3 regions of the Eubacterium ramulus genome follow, and region 2 is predicted to be linked to each of the others. Evidence: riboswitches for the same ligand, from Rfam matches in the RefSeq annotation. Region 2 holds a riboswitch; each other region holds the start of a gene.
The links. A riboswitch is a leader RNA that binds a small molecule or an ion and turns the genes downstream of it on or off. The one in region 2 is predicted to bind cyclic di-GMP.
Positions count from the first base shown of each region.

Region 1: linked by a shared signal. The riboswitch ahead of ACIRUQ_RS01885 (HD domain-containing phosphohydrolase) and the one ahead of ACIRUQ_RS11170 (hypothetical protein) in region 2 are both predicted to bind cyclic di-GMP.
Region 3: linked by a shared signal. The riboswitch ahead of ACIRUQ_RS13960 (response regulator) and the one ahead of ACIRUQ_RS11170 (hypothetical protein) in region 2 are both predicted to bind cyclic di-GMP.

Region 1 covers NZ_CP173382.1:400,758-411,659, reverse strand. Annotated here, with positions in the region: gene ACIRUQ_RS01910 (ATP-binding protein) at 1-412, opposite strand, end outside; gene ACIRUQ_RS01905 (ABC transporter substrate-binding protein) at 396-1,211, opposite strand; gene ACIRUQ_RS01900 (PAS domain-containing hybrid sensor histidine kinase/response regulator) at 1,349-4,300, opposite strand; gene ACIRUQ_RS01895 (ABC transporter substrate-binding protein) at 4,306-6,156, opposite strand; gene ACIRUQ_RS01890 (hypothetical protein) at 6,201-6,653, opposite strand; gene ACIRUQ_RS01885 (HD domain-containing phosphohydrolase) at 6,661-7,704, opposite strand; cyclic di-GMP riboswitch class I at 7,846-7,939, opposite strand; gene ACIRUQ_RS01880 (InlB B-repeat-containing protein) at 8,263-10,902, opposite strand, start outside.
Region 2 covers NZ_CP173382.1:2,387,816-2,398,717, reverse strand. Annotated here, with positions in the region: gene ACIRUQ_RS11235 (radical SAM mobile pair system MarR family transcriptional regulator) at 1-344, shown strand, start outside; gene ACIRUQ_RS11230 (radical SAM mobile pair protein A) at 341-1,030, shown strand; gene ACIRUQ_RS11225 (radical SAM mobile pair protein B) at 1,018-1,926, shown strand; gene ACIRUQ_RS11220 (hypothetical protein) at 2,114-2,431, shown strand; gene ACIRUQ_RS11215 (lantibiotic protection ABC transporter ATP-binding protein) at 2,510-3,223, shown strand; gene ACIRUQ_RS11210 (lantibiotic immunity ABC transporter MutE/EpiE family permease subunit) at 3,216-3,947, shown strand; gene ACIRUQ_RS11205 (lantibiotic immunity ABC transporter MutG family permease subunit) at 3,949-4,689, shown strand; gene ACIRUQ_RS11200 (response regulator transcription factor) at 4,704-5,366, shown strand; gene ACIRUQ_RS11195 (sensor histidine kinase KdpD) at 5,354-6,730, shown strand; gene ACIRUQ_RS11190 (AAA family ATPase) at 6,912-7,628, shown strand; gene ACIRUQ_RS11185 (hypothetical protein) at 7,696-8,187, shown strand; partial or broken gene ACIRUQ_RS11180 (hypothetical protein) at 8,241-8,465, shown strand; gene ACIRUQ_RS11175 (hypothetical protein) at 8,492-8,725, shown strand; cyclic di-GMP riboswitch class I at 8,814-8,889, shown strand; gene ACIRUQ_RS11170 (hypothetical protein) at 8,949-9,167, shown strand; gene ACIRUQ_RS11165 (GGDEF domain-containing protein) at 9,248-10,180, shown strand; gene ACIRUQ_RS11160 (transposase) at 10,358-10,902, shown strand, end outside.
Region 3 covers NZ_CP173382.1:3,004,878-3,015,779, reverse strand. Annotated here, with positions in the region: gene ACIRUQ_RS13995 (ABC transporter permease) at 1-1,310, shown strand, start outside; gene ACIRUQ_RS13990 (DUF6040 family protein) at 1,342-1,488, shown strand; gene ACIRUQ_RS13985 (helix-turn-helix domain-containing protein) at 1,552-1,794, opposite strand; gene ACIRUQ_RS13980 (class I SAM-dependent methyltransferase) at 1,982-2,593, shown strand; gene ACIRUQ_RS13975 (DUF6440 family protein) at 2,669-2,854, shown strand; gene ACIRUQ_RS13970 (DUF3784 domain-containing protein) at 2,884-3,219, shown strand; gene ACIRUQ_RS13965 (ATP-binding protein) at 3,467-4,720, shown strand; cyclic di-GMP riboswitch class I at 5,156-5,246, shown strand; gene ACIRUQ_RS13960 (response regulator) at 5,480-8,686, shown strand; gene ACIRUQ_RS13955 (diguanylate cyclase domain-containing protein) at 8,798-10,558, opposite strand; gene ACIRUQ_RS13950 (hypothetical protein) at 10,673-10,849, opposite strand.

The sequences.
Region 1 (10,902 bases), 1.4 Mb from region 2:
ACTCCGTAAGCTCATTAGTCAGAGATTCATCCGTGCTGTATTCACAGTCCGTCTTTCCATCTGCATCCAGTACAATGATACCATCCACCCAGAGAGTCTGCAGATTTCCTCGCAGGAACTCCCGGCTCAGCTGACCGCCGTTTTCTGTTTCCATGCTAATATTTGTACTCATCTGTCTGGCACTTTCAATGGCACGGAGGAGACTTTTGGATTCCGAAGATTCATTATAATGGGTGTAGGTGGAGCACTGCACTTTGACATAGTTTACAATCTCTACCATTCTTTTCTCGGCTTCCACTTTTTCTGCGTGGAAGAAATAAAACAGAGAGCCTACCGCCACACAGATTCCAACCAGGCCACCGAGCAGCTGGATCTGTTTTTCTTTTTTCTTTCTCTTAATATCCAAGAGCATCCACCTCCAGATACTTCTCCGGATCATCCAGGTATTTTTCAATGATTTTCAGGGATGTGCCATCCTGACGCATTTCTTCCAGCGTCTGGTCCATCTGCTCACAGATTCCCCGATCGTCATCTTTTGCAAAAGCAACACCTATCCCGGTGATCATCAGAGGCTCTTCCAGGATACGGAAGCTTGCGTCATAATCCTTCCTATACTGAACAATAGATTCCTCATGTGCGGCGACTGCATCTACATAACCTTTTCCCAGAAATGTATAGATCAGTTCCCTGTGTCCAAGACTGATCAGATTGCCCAGCTTTGGGATTCTCGCATCCGTCCGGTTCAGAAAAATGCCTTCCGGTTTGGTTGTGGACTGAACAGCCAGGTTTTTACCCTCCAGGTCACTCAGTTTATAGATATCACTGTTCTCATTTACAGCGACCACCTGACGACTTGCTATATACGGTCCTGCCCAACGGTAATCATCAAGACGCCCTTCCATAGAAAAACAGCCCATGATACAGTCAATCTCTCCGCTCTCCACCAGTTCTTTTTTCTTCTCCCAGTTGATCTGCACAACCTCCACCTGATATCCCATTCTTTTGAACGCTTCCGTAGCCAGTTCTACATCGATACCCGTCGGTATACCATCCTCATTCAGATAATTGTATGGTGGATAGTTGTCGCTTCCGAGGGTAATAACAGGCTTTTCTGTTTCTTCTTTCGTGTTATCTGTGTTTTTACACCCTACCATGGTGACTGCTAAAATTCCCGCAAGCAGAATGCCTGCAATCACTCTTTTTCCTTTCATTTATCTTCCATCCCCGCTAATAAAATCATTATAATTACGTCTATGAAATAACGCCGTAAAAACACTGTCAAACAGACAGTACACCTTATTTTATACAACTGGCTGCCATTTACCGGATTATGGCACTGCCAGGACTTCTAATCCTGCAAATTGTTTTGCAAGGTAGTAATCAATTCCTCTATCACGATAGGCTTGGATAAAAATCCATCCATACCGCATTCCAGTGCCTTCTTTCGGTCTTCGTCAAAAGCATTTGCAGTCATTGCAAGGATGGTAATTCCTGCCAGTGCCGGATTATCCAGGGCACGAATCTGCTTCGTGGCCTCATATCCGTTCATTACCGGCATCTGCACATCCATAAGCACCAGATCATAGTCTCCCGGCGATGATTTTTTCATTTTCTCCACTGCTACGGCTCCATTTTCTGCGGTATCCACCAGAAAGCCATATTCATTCAGTATTTCCATTGCAATTTCCCTGTTCAGTTCATTATCTTCCACAAGCAATATACACCGATCTTTGAAATTTGAACCTGCTGCCGGAAGAATCGAATCCTCTGTCTCGGCCTGCTTCTGACCAATCGCAGCCAGCAGCGTCTCTCTGATATCTGACATAAACAAAGGTTTTGCACAGAATGCAGTTACCCCTGCTGCCCTGGCTTCCACTTCAATATCTGACCAGTCATAAGCAGTCAGGATAATGATCGGCGTATCATCACCAAGACTGCGGATCTGCCGGGTGACTTCAATACCATTCATATCCGGCAAACGCCAGTCGATGATATACGCATGGAATGCATCACCTAATTCCATAGACTGCCGTGCACGGAGAACCGCTTCCTTGCCGGAAAGGGTCCATTCCGAACGCATGCCAACCTTTACGAGCATTTTTGTTACACTGTCACAGGTATTAAAATCGTCGTCTACAACCAATGCCTTAAGACCTTCCAGCTCTGCGATCTTCTCGGTACGATGATGCTCAGGCTGGATCCGGAATGGCAGGCGGACAATAAATTCCGTTCCTTTTCCCTGTTCTGTCTGAACCTCAATGGTTCCGCCCATCATATCCACAATGTTCTTGGTGATGGCCATGCCAAGCCCTGTACCCTGGGTTCTGCTGACTGTGGAAGTCCGCTCCCGTTCAAAAGGAGAAAAAATCTTCTGTACAAATTCCGGACTCATACCGATTCCATTATCCTTTACCCGGATTTCGTATAGTTCACTTCCTTTTGCTATCCCCGGGAACTGTTTCAGCCGGACAGAAACGGTTCCACCTGCAGGCGTAAACTTAACCGCATTAGACAAAAGATTCAGCAGCACCTGGTTCAGCCGCGTTTTATCACAATAGACATCTTCATTTGTCACATCCATGGCATCCATATAAAGCTCCAGCTGCTTTGCATGGATCTGTCCACTGATGATCGTCTTCAGATCATGAAGCACATCCGACAGACTGACCTCTGTTTCTTCCAGCTGGATCTTTCCACTCTCAATCCGGCTCATATCCAGTATATCATTGATCAGCGAGAGCAGATGGTTACTGGATGAAAGGATCTTGCCCAGATAATCCCTGACCTTTTTTCTGTCCTCAATGCTGCTTGCAGCCAGCGTCGCAAAACCGATAATCGCATTCATTGGTGTCCGGATATCATGAGACATGTTGGAAAGGAATGTACTCTTTGCCCGGTTTGCATTTTCCGCAGCACGGACAGCCTCGGAAAGTGCCTGGTTCATTTTTTTATCAGAAGTACGATCCGACATAACAAGGATATATTTCTTTTTTCCATTTACCACACTGCCTATGGCGACAATATGAAACCAGCGGTGTTCCCCTGTTTTCTGATGCAGAGATTCAAAATCCCATTCTTTCTGTTCCTGATTCCGGATTTCCTCCAGATAATTCTTCTTTGTATCTTCTGTCTCTTTCGGATAAAGTTTTCCCAGAACACAAATATCTTCACGGATCTGTTCTACGGTAATTCCCAGTAGTTTTTCCGCATTAGGGCTGACGTAATCTACCTGATATGTCTGTGCATCCAACATCAGAAAAACATCATCTACATTCATTGACAGCTTTTGAAACAACTCATCCCTGTACAGGATCTCCGTATCCTTTTTTTTAAGCCTGCTCCTGTTTTTTTGAATCATAAGGCCGATAAAAAAGGAGGCAATACAGAGCACGACCACAACCACAAGAATCAGCGTACTAAGCTGCAAACTGTTCATGCCGGCATTGACGATATCCTCATTTACAAGTCCCAGAAATATCCAGTCCTGAACATCCGATTTTTCATAAACCAGATAATAGTTCTTTCCATCCAGATTCACCAGCATCGCATCTGCCTGTCCCGCTTTAAAGTTCTCCGAAAGAGCAAGCGTCTCTTTTTCAGTCATATCCGAATGCTCGCTCAGAACACCAAAGAAATTGTACACATTTCCCCACGACCCGGAAGAATGATCGACCACAACACGGCCATCCGGATGAACAACAAAACTCTGGGCATTTCCGTTGAACGCAGAAATGTCCAGTACCTTTACGATATCAGCGTTTTCATAAGCAATGGCAATCGCATCATATTCAAATCCCTGATAACTTCCATGAACATTTGGAGTGGCAAAAACAAGCAGCTGGGATTTTCCGGGAACTGCTGCATTCGCTATGACATCATTTCCCTTCCGGATCTCCTCTTCCATATTTTCCTGTAATCCAAGGTACCCTGTTTCACCGGTTACTGTCTTATAGTCCCCGTCAGCTGACAAAAAATAGAACTCCAAAAAGCCGGCATCTTCCTGCGCTTTCTCTATATAATCACGGATTTCATTTTCACCGGAAGTATGTTGAAGATTCTCGCCCCACATATGAAGATACGTCAGATTCTTATTTGTCAGTTCCCGCAACATATTATCCGACTGGTGAAAAACCTCTGTCAGATGAGAAACACTTTCCTCATAGACCGTTTCTGATACAAACTTAAAATATTGGGAAACCGTCACGGCGATTCCGATAAAGAGAACCGCAAAAACAGCTATCCTTAACGGCTTTTTCCTGACACGTTTTTTTCTTTTTATATTATAATTTTTACTGTTCATTTTTCTCATCTCACATTAATGTAATCTTCCGGCTCTGCCAGAATGGCATTGCCATCTGAAACATATGCTGTCCAGGTGTCTTTCACAGAGGTTTCCCCTCCAGCAAATACCATATTTTGATCCGCCGGATACGCTTCCATGTGTTGCGGAGTTGCAAGGCAAGTTACCGTGAATGTATCATTGTCCTGCACTTTTTTCCCATCCTTTGTTACTTTGCGCACTGTATAACCATCCTCCGTTTCCATGAGTTCCACAGAAATCCCACTGAACACAGGCAGAGACCCCCGGTTAAACGGAAGGAAGCCGCCCGGATAGCCTTCTACAAAATTTCTGACTGTTTCTTTCAGTTCAGCCCCACTCATCTTGCAGCTGTAAGCAGAAAGACCATTTGGCATGATCATGTCGCCTGCCATTTTTTCTGTATAGCCGGCTTTCAGCACATTTCCCGTAAAACTGTTTCCGGTTGCGATCAGTACATCCGTCCCGTAAATGCCACGCAACGTGTTTGCCATAACCGAATATGCCTCATTTCCTCCGCTGCTATGAAAGCGGTTTGAATAAGACTTTTCTGAATTCAATACTACTTTCTCAGAAGTTGTTTTTTCGTCAAGGAGCTGCGTCTGAAATGACTGATAGGCCTGTCCTGCATCGTATTCTCCGGAAATCATCTTAGATACCACATCCTTGGAAACAGAGAAAAAATCATTTGATGCAATCCGGATATACATATGGTTTTCTTCAATCACAGATTTCACATCTTTCAGATATTCCGTAAGATGGATATCGACATCCTGACTGTAGCTTAACAGATCCTGTCCATCACTGATGATCCGGTTCTGTGCATCCTCGGAAAGCATGGTACTCAGTACCTTCATTGCTTTCGTCCGGCGTGTTTCATCCTGTGTCAGGTCACGGTTTAAAGCCACCTGGAAATACGGTGTCGTCATCAGCCATTTTTCGCCGTTCTCCTGAAAGAACGGAAGAAATGTAGTGTTAATGCCCTGATCCTGAAACATTTTTACACCGGCAGAGGTTCCAAAGTACATGGCAAGCTTACCACTTTGATACAATTCAACAATATCATCGTAATTCATCTCCAGATCATCCCGGCTCAATCCTGTATCCCGGATAAACCGCTCCATACGTTCAAAAGCCTCCGGCCAGACAGTACTGTCCAGACCTTCACGCGTTGTATTACCCGGATCACTGTAGGAAGTACGCCACTTGCGTCCGTCTACGGAAGACAGCTCAGATGCGGATAAGCCCTGCAAAGTTTCCATACAGGTATAATCATAAAAATAGTCTGCCGTAAATCCACGGATTCCTGCTTTTTCAAATGCCTGGCAGGCAGAAACAAAGCTTTCATAATCGGTCGGAAGCGGAATATCATACGTTTCAAAAAGATCCTTGTTCACGACAAATCCATGGGCATCCGCACACACCGGAAGCCAGTTTACGCTTCCGTCTTCATTCATAAAATTGTTCAGGTATGTATTATAGACTGCACCGGCCACATTGGTTGTGGAAAGATCCATCAGACTGTCTTTGAGCGGACTTGCATCATGCAGCGAAAAACGACAGCAGGTTATAATATCCGGCAATCCACCATTTTTCTCAAGAAACCTGTAAAAATCCAGATCATTATTGCCTACTACAAATTCAATATTGATATCCGGAAGCTGTTCCTGGATGTATGGTGCATATGCTTCATACAGGCTTGTGCTCCATAAATACACGGTAATTGTTTCCGCGTCTTCTTTTTCTGCACGCTTTCCGCCACAGCCTGCCAGAAGTGACAGAACTGTCGCCATCACTAGAAATACCGCAAGTAACTTATTCCATTTTTCCTTTTTCATTACAACTCTCCCCACTTGTTTTCCACTCTTTGTTATCACGGTCTTTATATCGTATCAAAATATCCGATAATCCCTATATATTCGTCTTTCTTTAACGAAGACCACAATGTGTGCAGTTTCAACTTATACATCTGCCTCTTATTTTCCACCTTCGCTTTTATCTGCACCGAAAATTCTTTATTTTGTACAGATGTCTGATGTAACAGAACCTGAATCTGCTGACTATCTTCTTCACTTACTCCGAATTCTCTGAACAAATCAAACTTTGAAGCATTTCTCTGACATAAGATCTGCTGTTTTTCATTCAGTATCATTAATTGACCTGACATTGCATTGTAATCAATCGAATTCATTCCACTGTTTGTTTTAAAGAAATCAATCTTTTCCTGCAGGATTTTAATAACACTCTGTGAATAGTTTCGATTCGGTAAGGATTTATCACTGAGTATTTCATTCGAAAGACTCTGTACTTCATGATAATATTTATTATCATTCATCTCGGTACTAAGCATTTTTGAAAATGGAAGGCTCAGTTCTCAGTTCTCTCAAGCATTTCAGCAGAATCGGATTAAACTGTCCGCATTGTCCATCCAGGATCATGTTCATTGCCGTATCATGATCAAATGCTTTCTTATAACATCTTTCACTGGTAAGTGCATCATATACATCGACAATCGATACCACCTGTGCGGAGATTGGTATTTCTTCGCCTTTCAGTCCATCCGGATAACCGCCTCCATCCCATCTTTCATGATGCCATCTGCAGATTTCCCACGCAGTATGTACCAGCGGATGATTTTGAGGGAAGCGCATATCCCGAATGATAGATGCTCCCAGTTCACTATGCGTTTTCATGATCTTAAATTCTTCATCAGACAGTTTTCCCGGTTTGTTCAATATTTCTTCCGGAATATGGATCTTACCGATGTCATGAAGAGAAGATGCCGTTGTGATCAAAGCAATGTCTGCCTCTGTCAAATGATAGGTATCCGATATTTTTATCAGTTTTCTCAGCATCAATTCTGTTGCTGTCCGGATATGCAGGATATGTTCGCTGCTCTCACTGTTACGGGATCCCAGTACATTACTCAGAATCCGGATCATAATATTATTATTTTCTGCTTTTTCGTAAACCTGATCAACAACTACATTGATCAGGCGTTTTTGGTTTACATAAAGATCCAATGTATTTTGCACTCTTTTTTTTACAATAACAGTGTCAAACGGCCGTGTAATATAATCTGTAATTCCCATTTCATATGCTTTGCGCATCATAGTAACAGATTCTTCCGAAGAGATCATAATTACAGGTGTTTCATTGATACATTGACTTTTGTTCATCATTTCCAGAACTTCAAAACCATCCATCTGTGGCATATGGATATCCAAAAGTATCAGATCGATTCCCAGATTATCTCCTACCAGCTGAATGGCCTGATTTCCGTTTTCCGCTTCCAGATAATGATACGTTTCTCCGAGAATCTCCTTTAATATATCCCTGTTAAATTTCGAATCATCTACAATAAGTATTGTTTGCTTTTCATTCATATTCATCTTATCTCATATTTCTTTTCTTCTTTTTCAGTAAAACGTGTGCCATAAAGCAGAAGAAGTTCCATGTAAATAAAAATTTACAGGAACTTTATCCAAATACCCACTTAACACTTACCTTTTATTTTCATTGAGGTATGATGCAACCGGCTAGCATGATCAGATTTCTATCTGACTTTAGCTCCTTCTGGCTTTGCGTCCCGGCTTTTCAACCGGTTTGCTCTTCAAGTCGAACGCTTGTGAGACTTGGTGCGTGATTCCGGTCAGCGTAAACTGACATATTCTTCTCAGAATCACGGCACATCGTACACTCTCGCATATAAATCATCTACATTATATATTTCCTATTGAACAATGCTTTTTTTAAGTATATCACGCAGGTTTCCTCATGTCCACAAGAAAGTGCTTTTGTTGACAGGAACTTCTCGTAATTCATCGTACTTTCCTGTCAAACGAAAAAGCAGTCAATCAACTGAAAGACTGCTTTAAATCGTTTTTTTTGCTATTCTGTTTTTCTCATCCTATGCACCGGTTGTATGGAACACACCAGAAGCATTACTGTCTACGTCTGTTTGCGCATACGATCGTTGTCCATGCACCTCCTGCAAGTGCGATCATTACAAACCAGAGAATCATTCCATTGCTGTCTGCTGTCTTCGGTACCGCAGATGCAGCAGCTGTGTTAGTGGCTGCATCGGATGTCTGGGTTCCATTTACGGTCTGATCTGCATTTGTTGTACCAGAAGTAATCATTCCAGCATTGCTTCCGTTGTTCGAAACGTTATTACCGGAACCGGCGTTTGCTCCATTGCTGTTTGCATTATTGCCGAAGCTGTTATTTAATCCACTATCTGTTCCGTTATTGTCCAAAGTATTGTCATTGGAACCATTGTTGTTTCCATTGTCACTGCCGTTATTCTTATCAGATCCGTTGTTATTGGAATCATCCTGTTTCGGCTCAATGGTAAATGTCTTTGCCACGATTCCATAGTAGTCCCCGATTCCAGTTACTGTTACGTCATAAGTACCAGCCGCTGAAAAACCATTTCCTGCTGCTCTCTCTGCCGGAGCTTCATAACGGATAAAGTAATCTTTACCTTCTTCCAGTACTTTTGTCTCATCGTCTTTATCAGTTACTTTGACTACCGGTGTCAGTTTTTTTCCGGTATAAGTCTGATTCTCAATATCAGCCACTGAAATTCCTTTTGTCACTTTCTCCGTCACAAACTGATCCAGTGGTGCTTCTGCATCAATCCCCGTCTTCCAGTAAAGACTCGCCAGCGGGTCATCCCCATTGTCAATAACAGTACCGTTTGCCATGTGGCGGTTTGGGCCTGTCACATATACCGTTCCGTCAATGGCCTGTCCCGGTGCTGCATGCCTGGATGAACTTGCAGTTGCCCCCTGTAAAAATGCAGCGTTTGCAGTGATCACACCGTTTCCGGATACTGCATTTCCACCATTTCCCCAGAGAACATCTCCTCCGATAGCGGTAACCTGACCGTTTCCTTCGATTACTGCGTCATCCAGTTCAATTGCTGTACCACCATCCGTATACAGTAAGGTCTTGCCGCTTCCGCCGTAAGCAACCAGCTGTGCATCATCTTCCAGATGCAATGTTCCATTTGACACACGCAAAGCCGTCTGTCCGATCTCACTTCCGGCATCGTCACCCGCAATATATACGTTGCCTTTGATGGTTACATTTCCTGTTGCAGTTACTACCGGCTCAGAAGTTGTACGATCTGTCAGATTTCCGTTTGCCAGATAGTTTGCATGGGAATAAATGGCCGCGTTTTCCAATACAGCACCATCCTCCAGCCGAAGCTGTCCGCAGATGGAAGCACCTGTTGTAAACTCCTCATTAAATGCGTCATAATTCATGGAAAATGTTCCACCGGCTTTTACATCAATCATTCCCTGTACCACAGAGTCATTCAGCGTCAGTTTGCCACCTTTTTCTACTACAATGCGGACACTGCTGAGCACTTTCATGTTTGTAAGTGTCAGATCACAGCCGTCGGGGATGTACAAGGTCTGTGGAATAGTTCCTTTTTCTACCTCTTTCCATGCCAGATCATAACCGAGGTATCCATAAAGTCCGCTGCTCTTGGAGCCAAACCATGCCGCCAGCTCCTTCGGTACACGAACGCTCTCTTTTTCCCCTTCGACATTGCTGCCAAAGTTTTTGATTGCCCATGGCTCCATAATATTCCATGCATATTTTCCGCCGGCATAGTGTTTCAGATTTTCTGTAACCAGTTCTTCTGCCAGTGTCTCTTCCCCGGTGTATACATGAAATGGAAGCGTGTTGCTGACTGCCGTACGACCCTGCATATCTTCGATTGATACGGAAACAAGATAATTTCCTGCATCCTTCGGTATTCCACTCAGAGTCACTCCACTGCTGATGGTCATATAGACCCCTTGCATACCGCTGTCACAATCTGCTGATGTACCATTTGCGGTATCCGGAATGATGCTGACACTGCATTTTTTGCCGTTCAGGTTGATTTTTGACAGGTTATCCAGTTCTTCCCAGTCACTGGCTTTCGGTTCTTCTCCTTTTTTCACCAATGCACCGTATACGGTAACATCACTGTTTTTGTTGGAGTTTGCCCCGCCGGTACTTGCACCGGATACCGTATCATAATTTTTCTGTCCTGTGATCGCACTGTCAAAAGTTCCTTTGATTTTTACAAACAGCTGGTAGGGATCACCCTGACCGTCATCTTCTGTCAGAGATGCTTTTCCGTCGGTATCAATGACAAGTTTCATGGTCAGATCTTCATATCCCTTAGCACTTACCGTGATCACGTCACCGCTTTTCAATACCGGAATAACCGGTGTAGTGCTGTAATCTTTTGCTGCAAATACCAGTTTGTTGTCAGATGTATTCACATAATATTTTCCACCTGCAGACGGGCTGTAAGCAGTTTTCTCCCAGTCTGTTCCGTTGACTTTCACACCTGTGACAGCTGCTGCATAACTGTCGGCATTTTTAAATGAGACCTCCCAGGCATTTCCAAAATAATCAGTGGCAATCTTTACATCACTGAGTTCGATTTTCTTCGGTGCAGCCTCTTTAAATGCAGCTTTTACACTCACATTTTCTGCCGGCATAGTAAACGTATATACCGTTTCAGACTCTTTTTCCAGCGCAACGGCTGTGCCATTCTCACCTGTCACCCGGAT
Region 2 (10,902 bases):
TTAATGGAGCCCAGGGACGTATTCTTTATGTGCTGTGGCAGGAGGATGGTATCTCAATCAGGTCACTCTCGACTAAATGCGGATTAGCGATAACATCTCTTACTACGATGCTGGAAAGAATGGAAAATCAAGGGCTGATAAGCCGTGTTCAGTCTAAAACGGACAAAAGGAAAACACTCCTGTTTCTGACTGAGAAAGCACATGCCTTAAAGGGCGAGTACGATTCTGTATCTGATGAGATGGGCAGTATTTACTACAAAGGTTTTTCAGAGGAAGAAATTACCCGGTTTGAGGAATGCCTCGACCGCATCAGAAAGAATCTTGAGGAGTGGCAGAAGTCATGAGTATTTGTATCAAAGATCAGATTCAGAACATGAATATCGTCATTGGCTGCACAGTGGGGTGTGCATATTGCTATGCCCACAACAACGTGAAACGCTGGCATATGATTGATGACTTCGCTGACCCTGAATTCTTTCCGGGTAAGCTCAAGATGATGGAAAAGAAACGTCCGCAGAACTTTCTTCTTACTGGGATGAGCGATCTCTCCGGATGGAAGCCGGAATGGAGAGATGAGGTATTTGCAAAGATCCGTGAAAATCCACAGCATCAGTTCCTGTTCCTTACCAAGCGACCTGATTTGCTGGATTTTGATACCGATCTGGAAAACGCATGGTTTGGCATTACGGTGACGAGGAAAGCAGAACTGTGGCGTATCGACGCCCTTCGGAAAAACGTTAGAGCAAAACATTACCATGTTACCTTTGAGCCGTTATTCGACGATCCCGGCACAGTTGACCTTTCCGGAATCAATTGGATCGTTGTGGGCACCATGACCGGAGCTCAGAGCAGGAAGATTCATACGGAGCCGGAATGGGCATGGTCTCTGACGAACCAGGCACATAAGCTCGGCATTCCGGTGTTTATGAAGGAAGACCTTGTCCCTATCATAGGGGATGAAAATATGATTCAGGAAATGCCGGAAGAATTTAATAAAGTGTTAGAGGTACAGAAATCATGGAAGAAGTAATAAATGGAATCCTCATTCGTGAGGTGGAAACAAAGAACATCATGACTAAGTCTAGTCTGCCGGTAGGCGGTTACTCGGTCAATCCCTATGTGGGCTGTACACATGCCTGCAAGTATTGCTATGCTTCTTTTATGAAGCGCTTTACCGGGCACAAGGAGGAATGGGGCACTTTCCTTGATGTGAAGCATTGGCCGGAAATTAAAAATCCGAAGAAATATGCCGGACAGCGGGTGGTCATCGGTTCTGTGACAGATGGCTACAATCCACAGGAGAAGCAATTCGGGAATACCAGAAAACTTCTGGAGCAGCTGATCGGCAGTGACGCAGATATTCTGATCTGCACAAAGTCAGATCTTGTGGTACGGGATATTGATCTGCTGAAGAAGCTTGGACGTGTAACCGTTTCATGGTCGATCAACACACTAGATGAAAATTTCAAGAACGATATGGACTCTGCTTCGAGCATTGAGCGCCGTATCTCTGCTATGAAGCTGGTATATGAAGCAGGTATCCGTACAGTCTGTTTCGTATCCCCGGTATTCCCCGGTATCACGGATTTTGAAGCAATCTTTGAGCGGGTAAAGGATCAGTGCGATCTGTTCTGGCTCGAAAATCTCAATCTTCGAGGCGGTTTCAAAAAGACAATTATGGATTATATCGCCGGAAAATATCCTGATCTTGTACCACTTTACGACGAGATCTATAACAAGCATAACCGCAGCTACTTTGAAGCACTTGAAGTAAAAGCTGAGAAAATGGCTAAGAAGTATGATTGTGCCTTTGTGGATAATGAAATGCCTTATGGCAGAGTCCCGCAGGGACATCCGGTGATCGTAGATTATTTCTATCATGAGGAAATCCGTGGGACAGAGAATACCGGAAAAAGAAATCGCTAACTTCAAGTTTGTCAACTTGCCCTTTGAGAGAGGAGAAATCCTTTTCTCAAAGGGTTTTTTCTATTTATACGGATATTCGCAAACTACAAGATAAAGCCAAAACTTCATATACTCTAAGCACAAGGAGGTTGAGGTTTGGCTATGAACAACAGTTTAGCAGAAGTACACAAAGCACTTTATGGATATCATGAATGGAAGCTATGCCCAAACACATTTCCCTTGCAAGTTATGGGATGCAGGAGAAAAGGGACTTACATTATCTGCTTTTGAATGGGAGAAGGATAGAAAAACGCTGATATATGGGCAGGTAGACTATATGTATGGAGAAGCACTTTATAAGCCTGAAATGAAAGAAGGAAATCCTATAAGGTTATATAGTTTGGATGAAATCACGGAGATATTCTGTAAATTAGGACTTCGTATTTGTAACAGCTTTGCTGATTTCAGTGGAAAGCCGAGTTCTGATAATGATATTCAATTGATGGTTTATTCCATACGGGAATAAATCTTCATCAAATCTTTATTTTTTTCTGTTAGGTTATATTTCAGTAAGAAATGAAATATAGAAGGAAGGATAGTAAAGATGGAAATAATGTTACAGACACAAAATCTATGTAAATATTTTAGAAAACAGAAAGCGGTAAATAATGTTTCACTTAATATCGAAAAGGGACAGATTTATGGACTGCTTGGACCGAATGGCGCTGGTAAATCTACCACATTGAAAATGCTGACCGGTATGATGAAACCAACTGCAGGAAAGATTTACTTTGATGGAAAACTTTTGGATAGGAAAGATTTATCAAAAATAGGAGCGTTAATTGAAAATCCGCCTATTTATGAAAATCTTTCCGCCAGAGAGAATTTGAAGGTAAGACAATTATTGCTTGGTACAGATGAAAACAGAATTGATGAGGTCTTGCAGATTGTATCACTTACAAACACCGGAAAGAAGAAAGCAGGACAGTTTTCTTTGGGGATGAAGCAAAGACTAGGCATTGCAATGGCATTGCTTGGAGAACCGGAACTTTTGATATTGGATGAACCTACGAATGGATTAGATCCAATAGGCATCGAGGAATTACGAGAGCTGATCCGGTCTTTTCCGGAACAGGGAATCACTGTAATTCTCTCCAGTCATATTCTCTCAGAGGTACAGTTACTTGCAGATAAAGTCGGGATTATTTCAGGTGGAATCTTAGGATACGAAGGAGCATTAAAGCAGGGAGATAATCTTGAAGATTTGTTTATGAATGTGGTAAGAAAAAACCAGAAAGCAGGTGAAATCCATGGTTAATATTATAAAAGCAGAACATCAAAAAGCCAAAAGAACCATGCGAAAAAAGTTTATCTGGGGATTTCCTCTTCTTACATTTGTCATGGCATTTATATTTACTCTTGGGATGACAAATGCTTATGCAGAAAGTGTTTGGAACTGGTGGTATACACTTTTGCTGCCGGGGATGATTGCGCTATTTTGTTATCTTTCTGTGGCGCAGGAGAAAAAGATAAAATACTATCATTTAATGACTATTCCCACAGACAGAAGAAAATTGTTGCTGGGGAAAATTATTTATATTGGGTACATGATTTTGTTTTCTAATGTGATTGTGTTTGCAGGAGCAACGCTTGGAGGCTTTCTTCTAACGACACATGTTCCAGTTGGAGGAGCGTTGATTGCAGTATTGTTTCTGACGGTTTCTGAGTTATGGGAGATTCCGGTAGCTTTATTTTTAAGTGAACGATTTGGAATGATTGTAAACCTGTTCGTCTGCCTATTTATTACCGTCAGCGGTGTGGTAATATCACAAACCAGAATCTGGTATGTACTTGTTTCTGCAATCCCTATGCGAATGATGTGCCCGTTGCTTCATGTTTTACCAAATGGACTTGCCGCAGAAGCAGGGAATCCTCTTTTGGATACGGGAGTCATTGTTCCGGGAATGTGTCTCTCAATCATCTGGTTTGTTTTTGTAACGGTTCTGTTTTTGAAATGGTTTGAGAGAAGAGAGGTGAAATAAGATGATTGGAAGATCTCTTAATGCAGACTTGCGAAAGATGAAAGGAACATCTGTGATTCTGGCACACTTACTGATTCCGATTATAACCAGCGTTATATTTTTAATATATTACTTTTTTTCACCATGGAATGAAAATATGAAAGTGATTGCATTTTATCAGGCAATAGGAGCAGGACTTCCGGTACTTATTGGAATTTTTACAGCAAGTGTGATGGAACAAGAACAAAATGCAGGTAATTTTCAAAACCTGTTGTCTTTACCAGATAAACTTACAGCATTTTTATCGAAACTGTTGATGCTACTGGTTTTGTGTCTGTGCTCTATCCTATTGACAGCAATCATATTCGGAATTGGATTTGGAAGAATCGCATCAAGCGATATCGAAATCATGAAAGGATGTATATTTGCAGCATTGCTGCTGTGGGGAAGCAGTGTTCCACTTTATCTGTGGCAGCTGATTCTGGCTTTTCAGTTTGGAAAAGGGGTATCCATTGGAGCAGGGATTATATCAGGACTAATTAGTGCATTGATGCTTACCGGACTTGGAGATTATGTGTGGAAATATGTATTTGTCTGCTGGACGGGTAGAGTACCATATACTTATCTGCAATCTGTATTGGGAGAAACTAGTGTAGGTGAATGGTTGTCATTCATACCAGGTTGCTTAATATTTACAGGGATTAGTATGGTATACTATTTTTGGTGGGTAAACCACTGGGAAGGAAACAGAATATCGGAATAGAATCGAGGGAAACTATGGCAAAAATACTGGCAGTTGATGATGAACCGGCAATTTTGGAAATGATAGAAAGCATTTTGAATAAGGATGGACATCTGGTTACCAAAGTAAGTAATCCACTAAAAATTAATATGGAAGAATTACATCGTTATGACCTGATTTTACTGGACATTATGATGCCTGGAATGGACGGCTTTGAATTATGCAAAAGAATCAGGGCACTTGTGGATTGTCCGATTTTGTTTCTTACGGCAAAAACGGAGGAAAACAGTCTGGTAAACGGACTTTCTTTAGGAGCAGATGATTATATTTCAAAGCCATTTGGAGTGATGGAACTTCGGGCAAGGATCAATGCACATCTTAGAAGAGAGCACAGGGAACATTCTGTCCGGATGGTTTTGGGAAGGGTCTGTATTCAAATATCTCAAAAGAAACTATTGGTTGATGATAAGGAACTTCCTCTTACGAAAGCGGAGTACGAAATCTGTGAATTTTTGGCTAAAAACAGAGGACAGGTTTTCTCGAAGGAACAGATATTGGAAGCGGTCTTTGGCTTTGACAATGAGAGTAATGACAGTACTATAATCACGCATATCAAAAATATAAGAGCAAAATTTGCGGATTATGATTATACACCGATAAAAACAGTCTGGGGGATTGGATATAAATGGGAAGAGTAAAGAGAAGCAATGCACTCAGCTGGATTTTTATGAGATATGTACTGGTCATGCTTGGATCATTAGTAGGTTTGGTGATTGTTGCTTGGCTGCTGCTGTCCCTTTTGATTAGTGTGGGCTGTATCTATCCGGCGAATTATGCAGAGCAAAAGATTAATGAAGCATATGATACGATTTTACGTGCGGATAAAGTAACTGCTGAGATGATTCCTGCACTTTGTGATTATATAATCTTTTCAGAGAATGGAGAGAAAATAGGTGGAGATCTGTCAGAACAATACGAACAGATAGCATGGAATGTTGCAAAGTACGGAAACGCATCCGGGAAATATTTTTATAAAGTAATTGTAAGGGAAAATGAATATGCTGTATTGCAATATCGCCTGACACCTCAATATCATTCAGCTTTTTTGAGGGAGCATTTTATAGAACCACAGAATGTGATGAGTATTATGTCAGTGATTGGAGCGGTAGCGATTATCATCATTCCGTCCATACGTTTTGGAAAAAGAATCAAAAAGCAGATGCAGCCTGTATTAGATGCAATCGGACAAATAAAGGATCAAAATCTGGAATATGAGACATCCTGTTCCGGTATCAAAGAGTTTGATGATTGTTTATCGGCAATCGATGATATGCGAGATGCATTGCGAGAATCTTTAGAAAAGCAGTGGAAAACAGAGCAGGAAAAGAAACAACAGATGTCTGCTTTGGCGCATGATATTAAAACACCTCTTACGATTGTACGGGGAAATGCAGAACTACTTTCAGAGACTGAACTGACCACAGAACAGAAGAATAATATCACTTATGTTTTGAACGGCACAACACAGATACAAAGTTATGTAAAACAGTTGATAGATGTCACAAAATCATGGAATTGCAGTGATGTTACCTATACAACGGTGAGGTTAGAAGATTTTTTCGCAGATATAAAGGAACAGGCACTCGGACTGGTAGAAATCTATCACCAGAAAATAGATTGGAAGGCGGGACAAAGTGATAAAAAGGTAACGATTGCTTATGATCCAATGTTCCGGGCCGTAATGAATGTGATTCAGAATGCAGTGGAGCATACAAAAGAAAATGGAATCATTTATATTGACGCAAAGGAGCAGGATGGCCGGCTGACATTCATTGTGGAGGATAGCGGATCAGGATTTACAAAAGAAGCATTATTGCATGGCACAGAGCAGTTTTTTATGGATGACACAAGTAGAAATGGCGAAGCCCATTATGGGATGGGACTATTTTTTGCAAAAACTGTGGCTGAAAAATATGGTGGAGGTATTAAACTTTCAAATTCTGAAAATACAGGTGGGGCGAGGGTAGAAATATTTTTCCTGAGTAGTCAAGAAACAAGCTAAATAGACCGCAATTAAGCTATGTAAAAGAAATTTTGCCCATTTTTAAAACAAACAGAAATACAAATTCAAGTTTGCAGAATTGAGAAAATAGGGATTGACCGAACTGAAGGTGAAGAATGCTTCTTGTCTAAAGGGCAAGAAGATGGGGATTAGAAAGTGTTTTTTACAAGGAGGTGATTAGGTGAATGATCAATTCATACAAGGAGTAATATTTGATTGGGATAAAATTGATAAGGATAGTTATCTGAAGGGAATCAGGGCTTTTAAGGGAGTTGAAAAACTTGATTTTAACAAACCAATTACTTTTTTTGTAGGGGAAAATGGCAGCGGTAAATCAACTTTATTGGAAGCACTTGCCGTAGCACATGGTTTTAATCCTGAGGGTGGAACGAAGAATTATGTTTTTTCTACCCATGATACACATTCAGAGTTGTGTGATGCGATAAGAATTGCCAAAGGCTATCGGAAGGAAAAGTGGGGATATTTTCTTAGGGCAGAAAGCTTTTATAATGTTGCAACGCAGGAAGAAGAATATGCAGATATTACACATCCTTCCGCTAAATATCATGAAAAATCACATGGAGAGAGTTTTCTCGCATTAGCACAGAATAATATGAATCCAAATGGCTTGTATCTTTTTGACGAGCCGGAAGCTGCATTATCGCCGCAGAGACAGCTTACATTGTTGATGCAAATATACAGATGTGCAAAAGAGGGAGCACAGTTTATTATAGTTACGCATTCGCCAATTTTGTTAGGAATACCAGATGCAGATATCTATTGTTTTGATAATGGACGCATACATCTGTGCGAATATGAGGATACAGAGAGTTACCAGGTAACAGAAATGTTTATAAATAATAGGCAGATGCTGTTGGATAGATTACTAACAGATTAGATAATAAAGAAATCGATTAATTCAAATTTGGAGAATTGAGAAAATCGGGATTTGAGGAGAACAATGAATGGCAACATGGAGTGGTATAAGGAAAAAGTTGGAAACGGAATATCTGGCTCAAAGTCTGCAAGGTCATATTCAGTATTATGCAACATCATATAGCAGGAGTCACGACCATGAGGGACGGGCGGCGATAAGATATGATGGAAAAGAAATCATCAAGGGATGCTATTGGAACAATTGGGCGAAAGCAGACATGTTTCCTCAAGACGAAAAATACGAGAAACGCATGAAAGTAGAAAATGCGTATATGGACGATACAGCTATAAAATTGGGTATTTTTGACCAACGTTGTTTTTATAATGCGTTTGCAGAGTTTGATAATCAAGATATTGAAGCGAGTCTTAAAAGTGAAAATTTAATCGTAAAAATATTTGCTGTATTGGATAGACGAGTTGGTAAACGGAGATTAAGAATTATGAAAGAAACTATAATGGAAGAACCAGATACATTCCAAGAGTTTTATGCGATTCGGGCAAAAGCAGAAGGACTGTTATAAAGTTTATCGGGGGCAAATAGAACAAAAACCGAAAATTAAGGAGGGCAAGGTAAATGGAGCGAATCATCAATTATAGAGATATACCTACAGATAAAAAAACTGATATTTTAAACGCTCTTGAGAAAATAGGTTTTTTTCCCGCATACGGCGGGGTGAAAATAATGCAACGGGTTATGGAAAAATCGGTTCCGGGTTCAGGTCCGCAATTCTATTTTGTTTTTCGCGAAGATAAGTTGCTAGGGTACAATTTTCTCATTGGTGACACTAAAAGATATAAAACGGTGGTATCATCAGTCAGTTAAAGATGCAGAATGAAATGAAGCTGACGGATGAAAGCTGGATCAGCTATCAGCAAGGAAAAGGCAATGAAGAATATCAGAAGTATATGGAAGATCTGACGGATATGCAGAATCATGTACTGCCGTATTTGCAGAGTTTTTGCAGTCTGGAAGGAAACAGTGATGTCAATGCTGCGTGGACTTCAGAAGTAGAAGAACAGTTCGAGTATATGTATCGGCTGTTCTTTTTTTATTTTTGAACTTTAAAACGGTAATGCTTTTCTTGTGTACAGTAGAGTGCTATAATATAATAAAACCAGTTTTTTTGCATAAGTATTAAAGGTATAATATGGAAATTGGCAAACCAGATGAAAGTCTGGGTCGCAAAGCTACAGGGCCTGTAAAATGGCAGCCAGTTGCATGAAATGAGGTGCACTGTCTGTCTGACAGTGCTTTTTTTGAGGAATGATTTATCAACAGAAGATGAAAGGAAAACGTGTGGCGCTTTTGAACAGAAACACCCGGAATGAAGAGTTTGCGGATTTTGCAGACAACAAAGGATTTACATATGTTCCATCTTATTTTGATAATGCATTCCAGGAAGATGCTGAAAAGTGTATTGCCGTGGGTATGAACACTCATTTGGCAAAACCTCTGGATATTGAAAAGATGAAAAATACTATTAAAGATATTTGTCCCTAATATAGGGAGAAAATAAATGAATAGCATAGTTATTGAAATGAATGTTATTTGAGATTCGGGATAAATGGTGAAATGGTGAAATGCAGACAAGCAAGAAAAATAAAAATATAATAGGTATTATACAGAGTTTCCTTATATTGATATTAGTGGTTCTTATTATTTGTATGATGATTCAGATTAGCAGGCTGCAGGGGACAGCACGCGTAATAAATTATGCAGGTCTGGTACGTGGAGCTACACAGCGCGAAGTAAAATTAGAAATTACAGGAAACCAAAATGATGAATTAATTAAATATTTGGATGACATTCTTCTTGGATTGAGATATCAGGATGGACATTATAATCTGGTAAAACTCAGTGACGAAGAATATCAGGAGAAATTGAAAATCCAGAGTGATTACTGGGATAAATTGAAAACAGAAATTGAAGCAGTAAGAAACAAGGGATACGAAAATACAGACATTGTTAATATGAGTGAAATATATTTTGCGATGGCAGATGAAACTGTCTCTGCCGCAGAAAGCTATTCAGAAAAGATCGCTACAAAGATTCGTACTATAGAGCTTTTGTCGGCACTTGATATGTTGATTCTGGTGATATTGGTTATTATGCAGACTCTAAAGGCAATGCAGATGGCAATGCAAAACAGATTGCTGGAACAGAAAGCATTCATAGATGCCCATACTGGGCTGCCAAATAAAAATGCCTGTAATGAGCTTCTTAATAAAAAAGATATAATTACAGGTTCTACAGCATGCATAATGTTTGATTTAAATAATCTAAAAACTGTAAATGATACAATGGGACATTCCGCAGGAGATCAGTTAATAATGAATTTCTCAAAGCTTTTGCGAAGTGTTATTCCAGAAAAGGATTTTGTTGGAAGATATGGCGGAGATGAGTTTATAGCAGTCATTTATCATACAAATGAGGCGGAAATTAAGGAAATATTAAAAGTTTTGTACAGAGAAAAAGATAGATCTATAAATGAGCAAGTTCGTGATTTTGCATAAAAGAAAGACACCTCGATTCCATGTGTTGTATAATGAAAGTGCCAAAACAAACATTTGCAACATTTACGAAAGAAGGTGTCTCTCGCAAATACTATACATCATTCCTCATTCATATACAACCAGTTTAAAAAATTAAACTTATGCAAATTTTATTCGAACCGAGTAATAAACCATCTTATGAGTATCCTAATCAGTATTTTCATTTCAGGATATCATGGAAAAACCACGGACTTTGCTAAAAACAGTTCCTGCCACAGAACTACGATTGCCCATTTCCTCAATTCCGGAAAATGGGATGATTCCTTACTTTCAGATACGTTAAAATGCTCTGTCATTGAGATTATTTATTCAGAAGCAGCACGCACCGGAAAACCTGTTCTCTGTATTGTGGACGATACGATTGCTTCAAAGACAAAGCCTTCGTCACAGGCTTTACATCCGATTGAAGATGCGTATTTTCACCAATCCCATTTAAAGGGAAAACCGGATTACGGGCATCAGGCAGTTGCTGTTATGCTTTCCTGCAATGGCATTGTTCTGAACTATGCTTTTGTAATGTACAATAAGTCAATTTCCAAGATTGACATTGTACAAAGCATTGCAAAGGAGCTGCCTGTTCCACCGGTAATGTCCTATTTTCTTTGCGACTGCTGGTATGTTTCTGAAAAGATAATCAATACCTTTGCACAGAGAGGGTTCCATACCATCGGTGCTTTGAAAAC
Region 3 (10,902 bases), 620 kb from region 2:
TCGTTTTGGCTCTGCGCAAACCCATGAAAATTGTTTCCCGGATTTCACCCATCGAAGCGACACGGTATCTTGACGGCTCCAAAACGCAAAAACAGGGCAGACGAAAAGGCAGAAAAGATGTCACCGTTTTCTCCATGGCAATGGCAAATGTGACAGGCAATCCGAAAAGAACTATTGCTACGATTCTTACCATGGGGCTTTCCTGTGTATTGTTTGTAATTATCTCTAATTATGTTGGGAATATTGACACGGAGCACGAGGCGCGGATTGCAATCAACCATGGACAATTTGAGTTGCAGCTGGATTATTCCCAGAATTATGATGAAGCCTATTCGGAGAATAATCTGGACACAATCCTACAGAACAACCCACTGAATGATTCTTTGATTAAAGAAATCAAATCCATCCCCGGTGTAACGGATGTACTGACGAGAGAAATCGTCTCTGCAGATTTGAACGGAACAAAATTTCCGGTTGCAATCGTAAATCAAGAGGATTTTGAAATGATGCGCGGGGATGGCGATATCGGTTCCATGGACTATGCACAGGCTGTCAAAAACGGGGATGTTTTCTTTGGCTGGTCCATGTGGATGGAAGCTGACGGGTATTCTGCGGGTGCACCGATTACATTCAACTTTGATAACGGAAGCGGAACCTATACCTATCATGGAAAAATCGCAGGCTCCTTTGTAAACGCGGACACTTATCTGGTCATTCCGGAAGAAGTATACCGCTCTGTAAATCCGAAAGGGACATCTTATGGATACCTGTGGGTGGATTGTGCTAAAAAAGATGTGGCATCTGTAGAGCAAAGCCTGAATGACCTGCTCTCCGATACTTCTCATATCAAGCTGAACACCTATCACGCAGAATTGCAAACCGCAGAATACGCAAGCCGTATGATGAAGCTTGGCTGCTATCTGTTCATGGCAATTGTCGGTCTCATTGGGTTTATGAATCTGGCAAACACCATGATCATCAATATCACCACGAAAAAGCAGGAATACGGTGTGCTGCAAGCGGTAGGCATGACCAATAAGCAGTTGAATCTGAGTTTACAAATACAGGGCTTAATTTTTACGGTTGGCACCATCTGCGTCGCACTTGCTGCCGGTCTGCCCCTTGGCTATGCACTGTTTTCCTATGCGAAGCATAATGGGATTTTTGGAATGAACGTTTATCACGTTCCTCTTATCCCGATTCTTGTTATGATTCTTCTGGTTGGTATTTTACAAATTGTGCTTTCCTGTGTTTTAAGCAGTAATCTGAAAAAGGAAACGCTGGTAGAAAGAATAAGGTATCAGGGATAGCAAGTATTGCTGGGATATCCTCAGTATCATAGTGGCGATAACGAGTACAGCTATTGCAATTTATTTTGGGGAATGGATAAAATCAGTTATTCCTATAGATCTCATTATGTTGTTGCTACTGGTACATATGGTTTATATCAGAATCAGATGTTATGTGAAAGAACGGGGACATTATTAGGGAATAAATAAGATATTGAGAAAACGATGATGTAAACTGTCGTTTTCTCAATTTTTTATATGTTTAAAATACAGCTTGATGAACTTGCCTGTATTCTCTTGGGCTACAAAGATAAAATTCTTTGAATTTTTTTGTATAGTATGCGGGCGAATCAAAACCACATTCCTCTGCCACAATAGAAATGTTTTTATCCGGGTATTCCGTTAGTACAGATGCACTTCGGATCAATCTGTATTTTAACAGATATTGGATAGGAGATTCTCCTGTGATTTTTTTGAAACAACGAAGGTTTTCTCTTTCACTGATATTTACAATTTCAGCAATATTAGAAAGAGTAATATTTTCCGGATAATGTTGTTCTATAAAAGATAAGGAAGAGGATTTTTCGAGAGGATTTTTTGATTATAGATAAGTAGAAAAAGATTCAAATCCTGTGTATAATTAAAAGATAAAGATAGAGACAACTCGAAATTTAAAGAGGAGGAATAATGCAATGAACTTCTTTGAAAATACTCGTAAGCCACAAGGCTTCGGCGGAAAATTGATGACGAAGATGATGAACATCGGTCACGCCAAGTTATCACAATGGGGATTCTCAAATATCTCAGTGAATCCGGACGCTGCGGTACTGGATGTTGGTTGCGGAGGCGGTGCAAATATTGTAGCCTGGTTGGGTAAATGCGGAAATGGACATGTGACAGGAATGGATTATTCGAGGGTCAGTGTGGCAGAATCTCAAAAACTGAACGCCGCCGCCATTAAACAAGGGAAATGTTGCGTGGTTCAAGGTGATGTATCTGCTATTCCTTTTCCTGATGCGGTTTTTGATTATGTTTCTGCTTTTGAGACAGTTTACTTCTGGCCGGGATTGAAAAAATGTTTTTTTGAGGTAAATCGAGTTCTGAAAAACGGAGGGACATTCCTGATTTGTAACGAATCTGACGGAACGAATGACGCAGATGAAAAATGGACAAAGTTGATTGATGGTATGAAGATTTACACATCTGATCAACTCATTGCTGCTTTGAAAGAAGCAGGTTTTACAGAGATAAAAACGTATTCAAATACAAAAAATCATTGGATAAGTATTGTTGCAACGAAATAGCCAATTTCCCGTTTATTGGGAAGTCGCAGAGAACGAAAAATCTGAATTTAACGCTTGAAAAAAGGAGAAATAAACATGGCAAAGAAAGAAGAAAGATTTGAAGTTACATTTAGAGACGGAAGTCAGCTTAAGGATGAAGGAGTTCGCCAAATCCTTGTAGATAAGGAGACTGGGGTTAACTATCTTTGTTGGAAATCTGGATATGGAGCGGCTATTACACCTCTTCTGGATTCAGAAGGAAAAGTCATAGTTACAAAGTAAAATCGGAGTTTGAAGCAGAGGTATGTATTATGAATATAGGATTTTGGTCGTGTATAATTTTGGTAATACCATTTCTGATTATAGGTGTGTTATTTGCGATTTTTAAGGAAAAAGCAGCAAAATTTGTTTCAGGATTTAATTCATTTTCTAAAGAAGAACAGGCATTGTATGATAAAGCTCATATCTCTCGCGATATAAGAAATCAGTGCTTTATGTGGGCTATTATAATGTTGGCAGGAGCATTATTATCCTGCTTTTTAACCCCATATATAGCTATATCAACCTATATTATTTGGTTAGTTCTGTTTTTTAGAGAAGTCCACTTTGATAATCATAAAGCGTTTGAAAAATATTTATTAAAGTAAATTCCAGTTTGACGGACGGATGATTTACTGAAAAAATGTCAGAATAGATAAACGGCAGGTGATCATGTATGTAACAAGTATCAAAGACTACCTGCTTTTCTATGAAAAGATAGTTAATTGGTTATCAACTGCATAGAAATGTGAAAATACACATAAAATAGTAATGGATATTGATTAAATAAATCCTAGATGATATAATTTAATTACTAAAAAGTGTGTAAATTCACAAAAACAAGGAGTTGAACTCATGGAGATTAAAAGAGATGCATACCTTGAACAGTTAAAGATAAGAAAAGATAATGGGATGGTAAAGATTATCACGGGAATCAGGAGATGTGGGAAATCATTCCTGTTATTTGTATTGTTTAAGAAATATTTATTGGAGAGTGGTGTAGATAATGACCATATCATTGAGATTGCTTTGGATGGCATTGAAAATGAGGAGCTGAGAGATCCAAAGAAGTGTTACCAGCATATTAAAGATGCAATGAAAGATGAACAGAAATATTATCTGCTTTTGGACGAAGTACAATTTATGTCACGATTTGAGGAAGTGCTGAATAGCCTGCTTCGAATCAGCAATATTGATGTATATGTGACTGGAAGTAACTCTAAGTTTTTATCCAGCGATATTGTAACTGAATTTAGAGGCAGAGGAGATGAGATAAGAATATATCCGTTGTCCTTCGCAGAGTTCTATGCGGCTTTCGATGGAGATTATGATGATGCTTGGGAGGAATATATGATATATGGTGGTTTACCACAGGTGCTACAGTTTTCTGTGGAACGCCAAAAGGCTGAGTATCTAAAAAACATTTTCACAAATGTTTATATTAAGGATGTTGTAGAACGAAACAAGCTGCGAAATGTTGATGAGATTGATACTTTAGTAGATATCCTTGCTTCTGCGATAGGAGCTCCTACTAACCCAACTAAAATATCAAATACGTTTAAAAGTGAACGAGGCATCAATTACAGCAATAAGACCATATCCAACCATATAGATTATCTTGTGGAGGCATTTTTGATTTCTAAAGCTGACAGATATGATATTAAAGGTAGAAAATATGTGGGAGCAAATCTGAAATACTATTTTTCAGATGTGGGACTTAGAAATGCAAGATTGAATTTTAGACAGCAGGAACCTACTCATATCATGGAAAATATTGTTTACAATGAGCTGCTTATCAGAGGTTATAATGTGGATGTTGGTATTGTAGAGGCGTATGCGAAAAATGATGAAGGAAAAACAACTCGAAAGCAGTTTGAAGTTGATTTTGTGGTCAATCAGGGTAGTCAGAGATATTATATTCAGGTGGCTTATGATATGACCTCTGAGGAAAAGCAGAAGCAGGAATTTAATTCATTTAGAAATATCCCTGATTCATTTAAAAAGATCGTGGTAGTAAACGGAACAAAAAAGCCTTGGAGAAATGAGGAAGGCTTTGTAATCATGGGAATGAAGTATTTTCTGCTTAATGCGGATAGTTTGGAGTTTTAGAAATATTGCTGGGATATTGCCAACGAAAAGTAATTATAGATAGTTTGTCAGACCGGTACCGGATGGATACTATGAGATCATATCCGGCCACAGAAGAAAACATGCCGCGGAGAAACTGGGATACCGAAAAGTACCGGTGATTATCCGGGTATTAAGTGAAGATGATTCCATTTTAAGCATAGATGAAGACAGACGGCGCAATGCGACACTGTTGGAAGATTCCTTTTATAACAGGAAGAATCTGAATCCACAGATCCATGATACAGAATTCTTTGCTGATCTGGAAACCTGGCAGAGGAAGCAAAGGCGGCGGGGGTACAGCTGTGCCTGGCACAGATCGAATATCCGCAAAAATAGAAGTAAAATATGTGTAGATTTCAAAAAAAATTATTGACGAGAGGAAAACCACGTGGTATGTTTTTTTGAAAAAAGAGATTATTTTAAAGGCAAACCTGTTGAAAGGCAGGGTCGCAAAGCCAGAAGGGACTAAAGTCAGAAAGTTTGACCATGTCAGCCGGTTGCCACTGTTTCCATATCATCATAATATATGGAAAAGATGTTTGAACAAAAGAGATTCCGATACCTTTTATACTATATAGATGTGTGATTTTAAAAAAATATAGTAGGGACACTGGCAGATTTTGGCAAGTGTCCTTTTTGTATGCAAAAATGGGTAACAAAACTAGCAGGGACAGGTTTTTTGTATACAGATAAAAGCAAGATGAAAAAGGCATAAGACGGAGAGAGGATTTTTATAAAATGAAAATTTATGAAGACAAAATATATTCCTTAGGTGAGACTGTAACGGGGCAGACACAGGCCATGTCACAGGCCGTACAGAAAACACTGGAAAATAATGGCGGGGTAGGTATAATGACAGGATCTTATGACCAAAACCTGTCTATTTTGTCTGTGAATAATCTGCTGTTGCATAGTACAGGATATACATTCGATACTTTCATGGAACAGACAAAAGGCTCATTGAGAAACTTCTTTTATGACGAGGAAGATATACTGGAGCGAGACCGTTTTTTGCAGCTTCACGGAACAGGGGAAGCACAGATCCTTACAGCAGACGGTACAGTGAATAATGTACGGCTTTGTAAAGAGGATGCGACAGATGAGGCGGGCAGACAGATCTGGGTTATGTCCGTACAGGTCAACTGGGATCATGTAAATTTGGCACTGCTCAATGAGGCTATCTATTCCGGCTTCTGGTATTTTGACTGTGACGAAAACAGTGAGATTGTGAATGCAAACTGGAGTCATGAATTCCGAAAAATGCTTGGCTATCATGACACTCTGGACTTTCCGAATAAACTGGAATCCTGGTCAGATCTTCTGCATCCACAGGATAAAGAAAGAGTAATGGTGCAGCTTCAGGCAGCAATTAAGGATAAGACGAACCAGATAAAATACCAGGTAGAGTATCGTATGAGAATGAAGGATAATCAATACCAGTGGTTTCGGGCATCGGCAGAAGTAATACGCCGTCTGGATGGTTCTGCCAGCAGGATTGCCGGGATTTTTATTAACATTGATGGGGAGAAAAAAGAAATCATGCAGGCACAAAAATCTGCTGCTTTTCACCGGGCTTTTACGAAAGCAGATTTGTGCGAGTATTATGTGAATCTGGAAGCGAATACTTTTGATACCTTTAAGGTTGAACCGTCCCTGATGACCGTCTTTGAACAGAGTCATACGTGGGATGAATTGATCCGGCATTTTGTGGATTCCTATGTTGTGGAGACAGATAAGAAGGCGGTATCCTCTTTTTACGACCGTGGTTATATTGCAGAAAGGCTGAAGGGGCTGGAAACCGAATTGGCTTTAGAATGCCGTATCACTCTGAATGGAGAAGAACGATGGGTCCGCAATGTGGTCATACGTGGCGAAATAGAGGATTCAGAATATGCCATGATCTTTCTGCGTGATATCACAGAGGCAAAGGTAGAGAGCACACGGCATCTGCAAATGGCAGCGGATAATGCTTCCATGGAGCAGCTGATTCAGAGTATTGTGCGTCTGGTTGACCGCTTTGTTGTCTGTGATCTGGAAAATGACAGATATGAATTCTACAATCTGAATGGACAGATGATATATAAACCTCTGGGATTTTATCATGATTTTCAGATTCAGGTTCTTGAAAAATATAAGACACTGGAACCATTGGAAGCTATAGATATCCTGATATCTCCGGATAATATTCGGAAAAAACTGAAAAGTGAAAATGATATTTATAAGTTTGAGTATTGCAGCCTGGATGAAAAGACTTATAAAATCGCTTCTTATATTCCCTTGGAATGGAAGAATGGAAAGCTGGAAAAGGTATTGCTGGCATCCATGGATGTGACACAGGAGAAGAAAGCAGAGATTGAATCCCGTCAGGCACTGAAAGAGGCTTACCGGTCCGCAGAAAATGCAAATCGTGCGAAAACAGAATTCCTTTCCAATATGTCCCATGATATCCGGACACCAATGAATGCCATTGTGGGTCTGACGGCAATCGCAGGAGCAAATATTGAGAGTCAGGACAGAGTGATTGAATGTCTCAGCAAGATTACAGAATCAAGCCGTCATCTGCTGGGACTGATCAATGAAGTGCTGGATATGGCACGTATCGAAAGCGGAAAAATGACGCTGGCACAGGAAGATTTCAATCTGTCAGATCTGGTAGATAATCTTATTACACTTACGAAACCGGTGCTTGATGAACATAAACATAATTTTGATATACACATCAATCATATTGAACATGAGGCTGTCTGTGGTGACAGCTTGAGGATTCAGCAGGTATTTGTGAATCTGATGAGTAATGCGATCAAGTATACACCGGATGGTGGAAATATTACTTTTTCGATAGAGGAAAAGCCCAATGGATTTTCAGAACTTGGATGCTATGAATTTACGATTGAGGATAATGGAATCGGTATGTCACCGGAATTCCAGAAAATCATGTTTGATCCTTTCAGCCGTGCAGATGACCACCGGACAACCAGAGTTCAGGGAACCGGTCTTGGAATGGCAATCAGCAGAAATATTGTGAACCTGATGAATGGTAATATTAAAGTGGACAGTACCTTACATAAGGGAACCAGAATTACGGTAACAATTTATCTGGAGCTTCAGGAAAAAGAAAAAGAACAGGACAAAAATCTGATGAATCTGCCGGTTCTGGTAGTGGATGATGATAAGACATGCTGTGAAAGTACAGTTGCCACACTGAAGGAAATCGGTATTATGGGTGAATGGGTTCTCTCTGGCAGGGAAGCGGTTGAGCGCTGTTATGCACGGCATGAGTTGAAAGATGATTACTTTGCTGTTATTTTAGACTGGAAGATGCCGGATATGGATGGTATAGAGACTGCCAGACAGATCCGGAAACGGATAGGAAAAGAGATCACCATCATTGTATTGACATCTTATGAATTCAGCGAGATTGAAGAAGAAGCAAAGGCGGCGGGCATAGATGCTTTTATTGCAAAACCGCTGTTCCGTTCCCGGCTGACGGCTACACTGCGGCAGTTTACTTCAGGAAGAAAAGAAAAAACAGCGAGAAATTATCTGGAGAAGCTGTCAGAATCAGACTACACGGGAAAAAGGATTCTGCTGGTTGAGGATAATGAGTTGAACAGAGAAATTGCTGGTGAAATTTTGCAGATGACAGGGGCAGAAGTGGAAACAGCAGAAAATGGAAAAATCGCAGTTGAAAAAGTGGAAACTTCTCCGGAAGGATTGTATGATCTTGTTTTTATGGATATCCAAATGCCTGTTATGAATGGTTATGAGGCAACTGCAGCAATCAGGAGCCTTCCGGGTGAAAAGGGAAAGCTGCCTATTGTTGCCATGACTGCCAATGCTTTTGCAGAAGATGTACAGTTGGCCAAAAATACAGGCATGAATGGACATATCGCGAAACCGCTGGATATGAATAAGCTGAATGATGTTCTGGAAAACTGGCTGTAATTGCTTTCCTGGATGCATGGCAGATAATAGCGATGTAAAACTGTACGAAGATTTGTAGGAATAAAAAGACAGAGCATATAAAGTTGTTATACGCTCTGTTTTTGCAATATTTTATCTTGCGAATTTATCATTGTAACGAATATGCATATCTTCCCAATCCATGAACAATACGTAAAATACTTTCCCGTATTGCGAGCTCTCTACAATTCTTCCATGATCAAGAACAGAAAAATAAGTTCCGTCAGCTTTTCGAAGATGAAAGTGAACATAGTCATTTTCATTACCATTGCCAATCTGTTCCCAGATACTTGATTCTATCTGTTGCTGTTCATCTTCACGAATCAAGTTGCGAAAACTTTTCTTAGTAAGTCTGAACAGTTCATCTATATCTTTATATCCAGACATATGAAGAAATTCATCATTTGCAAAAAATAGTTCATCATCTTCTTTGTCAGCTCTGTATATAACGAATGCACCTGGAAGATGTTCCGCGATATCCTTGAATGCGAATCCAAGTTGTTTGCGGGCACCTGACCGAAGACCTTCCCTGTAGGCCATACATCCATTTTTACCATGAAGCTTTATCTCATAAAGAGCTGCATCTGCGCAGCGCATGAGCTGTGAACGATTGGATGCAAAAGTTGGATATTCTGCATATCCTAGAGAAATATAAAATACATGTTCCTTACCATGGTATGAGAATGATTTAGGAAGTTTGGTAAATTGCTGTAGCTGTACATCTGCTTCTTTAAAGGTACAATTTGGTAAAAGAATGCAGAATTCATCACCACCATTTCTTCCTAGTAATGCATCGGATGGGAAAAAAGCCTTCATGCTGTCTGCAAGATTTTTTAATGCCCTGTCTCCGTAATTATGTCCATAGATATCATTAATAAACTTGAAATCATCGATATCAAAGAGCGCGGCCACAAAATGTGCTTTTGGATTTTTTTGAATCATTTTTTCTGCAAATTCATCAAATCCATAGCGGTTATAAATATTTGTAAGAGAATCTGTGTGCGCCAGTATCTGAAACTTTTTCTTATGTTCTTTTGCTACTAACCATACTCTGGTAAGAACTGACAGGAGAAGGGTTATTGTAAGGAACATTCCGATGATGATTATCAGTAGTGTGGCGTTTCTCCATCCACTTTTAGGACTTACTTCAAATTTCCAGTTTTCATCGCCTATTGAAAAAGTATAAGAAACAGGATGATTTATTTGCCCATCTGATTGATAAACCACTTTATAAGTATCACTCCATGGAGCGTCTGTTTTTGAAATTTTGTATTCGTATCCAAAATTTGAAAGTGCACTGATTGAATCTGAAAAAATATCCGGAACACGCAGGATAACAATAGTAAATCCCCAGAAATACTCATGTCCGTTTTTATCTTTCAGGTATACGGGATTGCGGACTGCAATTCCATATCCTCCCTGGTTTAATTTGAAGGGGCCCTGCGTAATGATTGTATGGTTGTCTCTTGCGTAACAGGAAATTTTTCCACGGTCTTTATCATGGATCAAATCAATCTTACCTGCCTCATTTTCATTTGCCGGATAAATATCTGTAACAACACCATTAGGAGCGAGCTGTACACTTTCAATAGAATCAGACATAAGATTTCCTGCAATTGTTTCAAACTGATGGATTTCGCCATCTTCACTTATTAAGATTTGCTTCAAGGTATCTGTGATCTCAATTCCATTTGTAATTTCATTCTTTATTTGTTCGCCATAGGTGGTTACGTTTAATTGTGCTGTTATGTGTCTCTGCTCTTTTTCGTGGGTGTCTGTTTTGTATACAATCAAACTAATAAGGCATATGCCCAGTAAAAAAGTGATAAGAGGCACAAGTGTTTTCTTTTTCACTTGGTTCACCTCATTTTGTCCATGGGAATTTTTATAATAAAGCATTATATCACAGAAGTTGAAAAACAGAATAAGTTTTATGAAAAAAAAGAACTGTGCAAAATCTTTATACATCTATGACAGAAGAATGTATATCGATACTGTAGACGGCGACGTTTCTGGAAGATAATCATTCATATCATAGTCCACTTTTATCAGGTTTCTGCTGTAACCACAAAACAATGTAGCTATCAGAAACAACACCATAATCACATAGCGATATTTGATTACACCACTGTAAAATTTTTTCATGTCTTCCTCCCACTGTCAATTTCGATATCTATATCTATAGATTACTCTGCAGT